One region of the Pseudomonas sessilinigenes genome, then DNA from elsewhere that is predicted to be linked to it. Evidence: predicted binding sites of a transcription regulator. Region 1 holds the regulator's gene; each other region holds the start of a gene.
What was found. The regulator sigma-54, encoded in region 1, starts transcription at its own class of promoters, with help from an activator protein. The targets are predictions, from matches to a motif close to ANTGGCATNNANNTTGCTNT.
Positions count from the first base shown of each region.

Region 2: a site for sigma-54 is predicted at 1,541-1,560, ahead of C4K39_RS21600 (pilin). Genes of this name have one in related genera too.
Region 3: a site for sigma-54 is predicted at 1,076-1,095, ahead of C4K39_RS11665 (saccharopine dehydrogenase family protein). Genes of this name have one in related genera too.

Region 1 covers NZ_CP027706.1:1,014,006-1,017,257, reverse strand. The annotation lists gene lptB (LPS export ABC transporter ATP-binding protein) at 1-600, shown strand, start outside; gene C4K39_RS04560 (RNA polymerase factor sigma-54) at 783-2,276, shown strand; gene hpf (ribosome hibernation-promoting factor, HPF/YfiA family) at 2,435-2,740, shown strand; gene ptsN (PTS IIA-like nitrogen regulatory protein PtsN) at 2,753-3,217, shown strand; gene rapZ (RNase adapter RapZ) at 3,220-3,252, shown strand, end outside.
Region 2 covers NZ_CP027706.1:4,647,911-4,651,162, forward strand. The annotation lists gene C4K39_RS21590 (prepilin peptidase) at 1-124, opposite strand, end outside; gene C4K39_RS21595 (type II secretion system F family protein) at 127-1,344, opposite strand; gene C4K39_RS21600 (pilin) at 1,619-2,035, shown strand; gene C4K39_RS21605 (BON domain-containing protein) at 2,252-2,608, shown strand; gene C4K39_RS21610 (DUF748 domain-containing protein) at 2,809-3,252, opposite strand, start outside.
Region 3 covers NZ_CP027706.1:2,480,324-2,483,575, forward strand. The annotation lists gene C4K39_RS11660 (isocitrate lyase/PEP mutase family protein) at 1-806, opposite strand, end outside; gene C4K39_RS11665 (saccharopine dehydrogenase family protein) at 1,254-2,372, shown strand; gene C4K39_RS11670 (YncE family protein) at 2,388-3,252, opposite strand, start outside.

The sequences.
Region 1 (3,252 bases):
ACCACCTGTTTCTATATGATCGTCGGCCTGGTCCAGGCCGACCAGGGCCGGGTGCTGATCGACGACCTGGATGTCAGCCATCAGCCCATGCACGGGCGCGCTCGCGCGGGCATCGGCTACCTGCCCCAGGAAGCCTCGATCTTCCGCAAGCTGTCGGTGGCCGACAACATCATGGCTATCCTCGAGACCCGCAAGGAACTCGATAAAGCAGGTCGTCGCCAGGAACTGGAAAGCCTGCTGCAGGAGTTCCACATCAACCATATCCGCGACAACCTCGGCATGAGCCTGTCCGGCGGCGAGCGTCGTCGCGTGGAGATTGCCCGCGCGCTGGCCACCGCACCCAAGTTCATCCTGCTGGACGAACCGTTCGCAGGCGTGGACCCGATCTCCGTCGGCGACATCAAGCAGATCATCCATCACCTCAAAGCCAAGGGCATCGGGGTACTGATCACCGACCACAACGTCCGCGAAACGCTGGACATCTGCGAAACCGCCTACATCGTCAATGACGGGCAACTGATCGCCGAAGGCGATTCTGCGACTATCCTGGCCAATGAGCTGGTCAAGGAAGTCTACCTGGGCCACGAATTCCGCCTGTAAAGGCTGACGTGTTGGGCTAGTAGCCAGGGCGCCGAAAACAGTAAATCCCTACAAAGTTTATTGTTACGACGCTCTAGGCAAACACTTCAGTTTCAGGCATATAATTTGCTTATGTTTGGCGCTTCGGCGCCCTGTAGTGGATGGCGCATGTGCGCCGGCAATTAAGGTGTTAAGCCCCTGCCATGAAACCATCGCTAGTCCTGAGAATGGGCCAGCAGCTGACGATGACACCGCAGCTGCAACAGGCCATCCGCCTGCTCCAATTGTCGACCCTGGACCTGCAACAGGAAATTCAGGAAGCCCTGGAGTCCAACCCGATGCTCGAACGCCAGGAAGATGGCGACGACTTCGACAACAGCGACCCCCTGGCCGACAACACCGAGTCCAAACCCAATACCGAAATCCAGGAACCCTCCTACCAGGAAACCGCCCCAACGGTGGACAGCCTCGAGGATGGCGAATGGAGCGAACGCATTCCCAACGAACTCCCGGTGGATACCGCCTGGGAAGATGTCTACCAGACCAGCGCCAGCAGCCTGCCCAGCAGCGATGATGACGAGTGGGACTTCACCACCCGCACCTCCGCTGGCGAAAGCCTGCAGAGCCACCTGCTCTGGCAACTGAACCTGGCCCCGATGTCGGACACCGACCGCTTGATCGCGGTGACCCTGATCGACAGCATCAACGACCAGGGCTACCTCGACGAGACCCTTGAAGAAGTCCTCGAGGCCTTCGACCCCGAACTGGATATCGAGCTGGACGAAATCGAAGCAGTCCTGCATCGCATCCAGCAATTCGAACCCGCCGGCATCGGTGCTCGCAACCTGGGTGAATGCCTGCTGTTGCAACTGCGCCAGCTACCGACCAAGACGCCTTGGCTGAGCGAAGCTCAGCGCCTGGTCAGCGACTACATAGACCTGCTGGGCAGCCGCGATTACAGCCAACTGATGCGGCGCATGAAGCTCAAGGAAGACGAACTGCGCCAGGTCATCGAACTGGTGCAAAGCCTCAACCCGCGCCCGGGCTCGCAGATCGAATCCAGCGAAGCCGAGTACGTGGTCCCGGACGTCATTGTGCGCAAGGACAACGAACGCTGGCTGGTGGAGCTGAACCAGGAGTCGGTACCACGCCTGCGAGTCAATGCCCAATATGCGGGCTTTGTACGTCGTGCCGACACCAGCGCAGACAACACCTTCATGCGCAATCAGCTGCAGGAGGCCCGCTGGTTCATCAAGAGCCTGCAAAGTCGCAACGAAACCCTGATGAAAGTCGCCACCCAGATCGTCGAGCATCAGCGCGGCTTTCTCGAGTATGGCGACGAGGCGATGAAGCCCCTGGTCCTGCATGACATCGCCGAAGCGGTGGGCATGCACGAATCGACGATTTCCCGGGTCACTACGCAGAAATTCATGCACACCCCACGGGGTATATATGAACTGAAATACTTTTTCTCCAGCCACGTCAGCACCTCGGAAGGCGGTGAATGCTCATCCACCGCGATCCGCGCAATCATCAAAAAACTGGTGGCGGCGGAAAATCAGAAAAAGCCGTTGAGTGACAGCAAGATCGCTGGTTTACTGGAGGCACAAGGTATTCAGGTAGCCCGCCGTACCGTCGCCAAGTACCGCGAATCCCTTGGGATCGCGCCTTCTAGCGAACGTAAGCGGCTGATGTAGCCGTAGGGCTGGCCACAGCGTTTCGGAGTGTGTCTGAATGCTCGCCAAACGGCGACCAGGCAAACCGCCTGATCGATGCGCAGCAGGCTTCAGACACGGTCCAGGTGGCAGGCAAAATGGCCTGCCGCGTCATGCACTGGCAACGAAGGAGAAGCTGTATGCAAGTCAACATCAGTGGACACCAACTCGAAGTGACTGAACCTCTGCGCGTCTACATCGGCGAAAAACTCGACCGACTGGAACGCCATTTTGACAAGATTACCAATGTGCAGGTCACCATGGCCGTCGAGAAGCTGAAGCAGAAGATCGAGGCTACGCTGCACATTCACGGTGGGGAGGTCGTCGCCAATGCAGAACATGACGATATGTATGCCGCAATCGACCTGCTCACGGACAAGCTTGACCGCCAACTGAAAAAGCACAAGGAAAAGCAACTCCACCTTCTCCAAGGCACGGGTCGCTGATACTCCCCTCCCATGATCCGACTTGAAAGCATCCTGACCCCCGGCCGTTCCCTGGTGAACGTGCCGGGAGGCAGTAAAAAACGTGCCCTCGAACAAATTGCCAACCTGATCAGCCGTGAAGTGCCCGATCTGGAGATGCAGGATGTCTTCGAGAGCCTGATTGCCCGCGAAAAACTCGGCTCCACCGGTTTTGGCAACGGCATCGCCATTCCTCACTGCCGCCTAAAGGGTTGCGAATCGCCCATCAGCGCACTGATGCACCTGGACGCTCCGATCGACTTCGACGCCATCGATGGCGCTCCGGTGGACCTGCTGTTCGTTCTGCTGGTCCCGGAAGCTGCGACCGATGCGCACCTGGAACTGCTTCGGCAGATCGCCAGCATGCTCGATCGCAAGGAGGTTCGTGACCGGTTGCGCAGTGCTACCAGCAACGAAGCCTTGTATCAGGTCGTCCTGGACGAGCAAAACAGGCAGTAACCATGCGCTTGATCATCGTCAGCGGCCGTTCCGGC
Region 2 (3,252 bases), 3.3 Mb from region 1:
GCTCGAGCATCTGTGGCAGACGCCAGACCAGTACATTGAGAAAACTGCCGACGATCAGCCCCAGCAGTAGGCCGGTCATTACGAATACCAGGGGATAAAGGCTAAGGACTTCAGGCAAGGACATGTTCAGATCGCTGTACCGAGTTGAAAAATGGGCAAGTACATCGCCAGTACCAAGGCTGCGACGATACTGCCCAGGATCACCATGATCAAAGGCTCCATGAGGCTGGTCAGGCTGTCCACCAGGTTATCCACCTCGGTTTCATAATGCGCCGCTACCTTTTCCAATAAATGATCCAGGGTTCCGGATTCTTCACCGATGGCGGTCATCTGGATCGCCATGTCAGGGAAAACACCGCTGGCACGCATGGCGAAATTCAGTTGCATGCCACCTTCGACCTGGAGGCGGATACGCTCCATCGCGCGTCGATGAATGTGGTTGCCGCTGGCACCAGCGACGGACTCCAGGGCTTGAACCAGGGGGACTCCCGCAGCGAAGGTGGTGGCCAGGGTACGGGCCATGCGCGCCACGGCAGACTTGTGCAGCAAGGCGCCACCCAGGGGCAAGCGCAACAACCCTGCATCCAGATGATCGCGTAGACGTGCAGAACGACGATAGAGCAGGCGTCCACCTAGCCCGAGCCCCAGGCAGGCTGCCAGCGAGGTTCCACCGTGTTGCTGCAGGAAATATGAAAGACCGATGACCTTCTGGGTCAGCCAGGGCAGTTCGGCATTGAAGCCGGCGAACAGACTCTGGAATTGCGGAACCACTTTGAGCAGCAGGATGCTGCTGACTATGAGCGCGACGCCGATCACTGCCAGGGGGTAGACCATGGCCTTCTTCAGGCGGGCCTTGAGACGCTCGCTTTTTTCCTGGTAGGTGGCGATCCGCTCCAGCAGTGTATCCAGGGCCCCTGCCTGCTCGCCGGCCTCCACCAGGTTGCAGTACAACGGGTCGAAGTGTTGTGGGTGTTTGCGCAGCGCGTTGGCCAGGTTGGAGCCGGCCTCGATATCGTGCTTGAGTTGTCCCAGGAGCTGGCGGATCAACGGTTGGCCGAAGCTATCGGCAATGATTTCCAGGGACTGCAGCAGCGGTACGCCAGCCTGGAACAGCGTTGCCAATTGGCGGGTGAGCAAAGCGATGTCCCGTGATTTTACCCGCGCTCCCAAACGCAGCCCGTACCGAGGTTTGCGGCGGACCCTGGTTGGGATGATGCCCTGCTTGCGTAGGCGAGCCCCAACCAGGGCCGGGTTCGCGGCACTCAGTTCGCCGCTCATGACATGACCCCGGCTATCGGTACCTTGCCAGAGGTACACGCTGGTCCTGGAAGCTTTTACCGCCATGGTTCGATCCCTGATAAGACGGTGGATTTCGTTGCGAACTACCGCACAGGCAGATGCCTTCCTGCCCTTTCAAGCCTAGCTCCCGGAGCCCTGACGGATAACGACAGAGGCTGACGAAATTTGTCAGTTAGTGCGACTTCTTGCAGCGAAGGCCTTGGACCTCTGCCCTGTAGAGCCTGGATTGCGGGGTGAGGCATCTGGCACAGGGCGTGCTTTGGGTCTGATGGCCCTTGCGGCTTTTCTTGCAATTTCTATTCATGCCAGGAGGCAATCCATGAAACGACAGTCCGGCTTTACCCTGATCGAATTGCTAGTGGTGGTCGCCATTATCGGCATCCTTGCGATGGTGGCGATGCCGCTTTACGCCAAGTACCAGGCCAGGGCCAAGGTAGTCGCTGCGCTGGCGGAGGCCTCGGCGCTGAAAGCGGGCGTCGAGGACCTGCTTGCGCAGGGCACCGATCCGACCTTGGCGCTGGCCGGTGGTATTGCACAGACATCCAATTGCCGGATGAGCGCTGCGGGCACGGCAGCCACTGGAGAAGGGAGCATCGGCTGCACGATCCTCAATGCCCCGGGGCCAGTGCTGGACAAGAGCTTGACCCTGAGGCGTTCGGCGGCAACCGGTTGGAGCTGCGTCACCACGGTGGAGGCGGACTATGCTCCCAAAGGCTGTAGTGCGGATGAGGCCTGAATGGCTGGCTGCTGGCCGCCAGGAACTCGCAACTTGCATGCAGAGATGCGCGTCATCATGCATTTTGCATGAGTCCGAATTTTTGTGTTTTTTATAAGATATTGATTTATATGGATATTTTGTTTGGTTGGGAGTTGGCACAGCGCCTGCAATATCCCTGATAACCCTGTTGCCAGGACACGGCGCAGGCTTCCCAGAAGAACAGGAGTTACTCGTATGAAGAAGTTCGCTATCGCTGCTGCAACCGCTACCGCTCTGACCCTGACTATGGCCAACGTAGCTTTTGCACAGCCCACCCAAAGCACCCAGTCGCCCATGGTCGTGGCTGCCGGTGAAGTGACCAAGGCCAAAGAGGCCACCTCCGACACCTGGATCACCACCAAGGTGAAAAGCGATCTGGTCACCGAGAAAGGCATTCCTGGCACTGATATCAAGGTCGAAACCAACAAGGGCGTCGTGTCCCTGTCGTCCACCGTGGCCATCACCGAGTCGCAAAAGGCCACAGCGGTGGCGATCACCAAGAAGATCAAAGGCGTGAAGGCGGTCTCCGCCGATGGCTTGAAGGCTGAATAAGCCGACAGGTTCTCGCCTGGACAGGGAGAGGTAGCGGCAGGCTGGTGCCTGCCACTACTTTCAAGGGTTCATGCGAAGATCACAGGGATGTGATCATTACAGGCCCCGGCACTTGGTGTCGGGGCCTGTTCTATTGAGTGGCGGATATCAACGCCTGATGAGCAAGGGTGCCGGTCAGAGGGGACAGCTCCGCCCCAGGATCATTCGCTGTCCAGATGCATAGGGGTAATCACATTGCCGTTGCTTTCTGCCTGGCCCAGGTTGGCGTCGATGAAGTAGACCCGGTCGTCAGCCAACTGGCCCTTTTCCACCAGGAAGTCCTTGATGCTGCTGGCTCGTTCCTGGCCCAGCTGACGCAACAGCACCTCGCTGGCGCCCCAGTACTTGATCAAGCCTTCACGCAGCTTGGCGCTACGCTCGTCACGACTGAGCTGATTCCATTCCGCAGGTGGCTGTTGTTTCAGGCGGGTGCGATAGATGCCCTCGAGCAATGGGGCTTTCTCGCCTTCGGGCACCTGCAGCAGCGAGGCTTGGGCAGGGACCTTGTCACCGCGACGCTGGAGGATCTTGTAGTAGTTGTACTGGTATTCGCGCTCCAGGCGTTGTTCGGCAATCAACGGGCCGTCGCTGCTCTGGGCGCTGGT
Region 3 (3,252 bases), 1.5 Mb from region 1:
TGCGCCAGTTCGGTGGCGCTCAGGTCCGAGGCCTGGGTGAAGATCTGCCGCTGTTCGCGCAGGCAATCGTAGGTGGCCTTGATCGCCGCAAAATAGGCGGCGTGGCCGTCCACTGCGATCTTCACGCCCAGCTGGGCCAAACGTGCGTCGTCGCGCAGCGCCGGGTTGCCGTAGGTCACCAGCATCAGCGGCACGCTCAGGTGCTCGGAGATCTGCTCCAGTTGTTCGAAATCGCGGATGCCGACCATGCAGATGGCATCGGCGCCGGCGCGCTCGTACTGCTGGGTACGGCTGATGATTTCCTGCACCGGCAGGATCCCGGCGTTGGTCCGGGCGATGATCGCCAGTTCAGGATCGACCCGGGCTTCCAGGGCCGCGCGGATCTTGCCCACGCCTTCGGCGACGGATATCAGGTCAGTGGACTTGCGGCCGAATTGCGCCGGCAGCAGGGTGTCCTCGATGGTCAGCGCAGCGATGCCGGCGCGCTCCAGCTCGACCACGGTGCGCATCACGTTGAGGGCGTTGCCGTAGCCATGGTCGGCGTCGGCGATCACTGGCAACTGGGCTACGCGGCCGATGCGGGTGGCCTGTTCGGCGAACTCACTCAGGGTGATCAGGGCGAAGTCGGGGGCCGCCAGGACCTGCAGCGAGGCTACGGAACCACCGAGGATGCCCACTTCAAAACCCAGGTCGGCGGCGATCCGGGCGGACATCGGGTCAAATACAGAAGCGGTGTGATAGCAGGAAGATGAGGCGATCAGTTCACGGAAACCGCGGCGCAAATCTTGATGGGAAAGCCTGGACATAACAGCTCCGAGATAGGATCGAGAGATCGACCTTCGGGTCGAATCGAATTTTGCAATCAGTTCCCTTGGCGAGCCGATGATCGAAAGGCTCGCAGCGAAACGTTAGTTGGGCAGATGAAGGTGAAGCAGGGGGGTAGCAAGGCGTCTTTATCCCGCTTGATTGGATGAAACGGCGGGTTTGTTATGCGAGGCCGACATAGCAGGACGAGGCTAACACGCTCCCGGGCCGTAGAGGATGAGGAATTTGCATAGCATTATGCCGGACTGGCATTGGCAATTTTTTAGCAACTTAATGTTACAAGTGTTCCGCAGGGTGCCGATGGACTGTGGCCGTAAGGTACCGGGCGGCTCCAGGGGCTTGTCGGTCCAGGGCAAATCGCGGAAGCTGCCGCACCGCAAAATGCGCTCATTCAGCGGTGCAACGTACTTATTTCAGGGATGCAGGTAATGACGCTCAGAGTGTTGGTGGTCGGTGGTTATGGCAATTTCGGCAGCATTATCTGCCGCTACCTGATCCACCGCCCCGGCGTGCACCTGCTGATCTCAGGACGCGACCCGGCCCGCCTGGCGGCCAAGGTCGAGGCCCTGCGCGCCGAGGGCGGGCAGCCCTGCGAGGGGTGGTGTGGGGATGCCATGGGCGAGGAGTGGGCACCGGCGCTCAAGACCCTGGGCATCGATTGGGTGATCCACACCGGCGGACCGTTCCAGGGGCAGTCCTATGCCGTGGCCCAGGGATGCATCGAGGCCGGGGTGAACTACTGCGACCTGGCCGACTGCCGGCAATTCGTGGGGGGTATCGGCGGCCTTGATACCCAGGCCCGAGCGGCCGGAGTGACGTTGCTCAGTGGTTGCAGTTCGGTGCCGACCCTGTCGTCGGCGATCATCGACGAGCATCGCCAGCGCTTCGCCCGTATCGATCGCATCGAGCACGGTATTTCTTCCTCGGCGAAGATGCCCGGGGTGTCCACCATCCTCGGGGTGCTGGCCTATGCCGGTCGGCCGATCCAGCAGCTCAAGGACGGTCAGCCGCACCCGGTGATCGGCTGGCAGGGGCTGGCCTTGCGCACGTTGCCAAGGCTGGGCACACGCTTGGTGGCCAATGTCGATGTGCCGGACCTGGACCTGTTCGCCGCCCGTTATGGCGCCCATACCCTGTCGTTCAAGGCGGGTGCCGGGCTCAAGGTCGCCGGGCTGGCCAACGCCTTGCTGGCCCAGGCGGTGAAGCTGGGGCTGGTGCGCGATCCGGCGCCCTGGGCCGTACGGTTGCATCGCTGCGGGACATGGTTCGAGTGGCTGGGCGATGGCTTGAGCGCCATGTATGTCGACGTGCATGGCCTGGGCCAGGATGGCCAGCCGCTGTCGATGGCCGCGCAACTGACGGCCACCCATGATCATGGCCCGGAGATTCCCAGTTGTGCGGCGGTGGCGGTGATCCTCAAGGTGCTCGATGGTCAGGCGCTGCTCCCGGGAGCTCGCGCCTGCATCGGCGAGGTCAGCCTGGAGCAGTACCTGCGGGCCATCGACGATCCGCTCCACTTGCAGATGCAGGTTGAGTTCTCGCGTTAGCCGGGCTGGGCTTTTTCACCATAGAAGCGGCTTGGCCAGGTCCTTCCAGAACAGCCAGCGCTGTACTTCATGGTGCGCGCCGGTGCCGATCTGCCAGTCCGGGCGCCCACGGTCCAGTTCGATGCGCACGATGATGCCGGCGAAGGTGGCGGCCACCAGGGTCTTGCCATCGGGGCTGATGTCCATGGCGCACAGGGTCGAGCCGACGTAGTGCTGCCAACGCTCTTGGCCGGTCTCGCTGAAGGCCCGCAGGTAACCGTAGGCATCGCCGATGATGAACTCGTCGCCCCGCGAGGTTGCGGCGTATACCCGGGCGCCATCCTGCAGCACTGGGGTGCGCGGATCGTCGCTGTAGAAATCGGTGGCCAGCCCCGGCAGGTCGGCCACTGCGACGCCCAGGCTGGCACCGCTGTAGAAGTGGCAGGCATTGAGCAGCAGGCGGTCGCCGCGCTGGTTGAAGCAGGCGAAGTGCGGGTACTCGCTGCCGGGGCCGATCTCGGCCAATGGCTGCAGCTGGGCATCGAATACCAGGTGCGAACTGCTTTGCTCGCCCACGGCGATCCACTGGCCGTCCGCCGAAATCGCCCCGTGCTCCATGCTCAGGTCCAGGTTCAGGTCTTCGGCGGGGACTCCCTTGGCCAAGTCCTGGCGCAGCTCTTCCAGGCTGCGCAGCAGGCGGGTGGCGCCACCGGCGTGGAGGACGAAGATGCCATCGGCACTGACCAGCAGCACCCGCTGGCCGTCGGGGAAGGGGATCAGCTGGCTGGGCGTGGCGCGTTCGCGCAGTTCCAGGTCCGCGGGCAACCCGGCGAGCCGCTCGGGCCAGGCGAAGCTCGCCACCTGTGGACCGTCCCAACCGTCGGTGACCTGGATGCCTGCG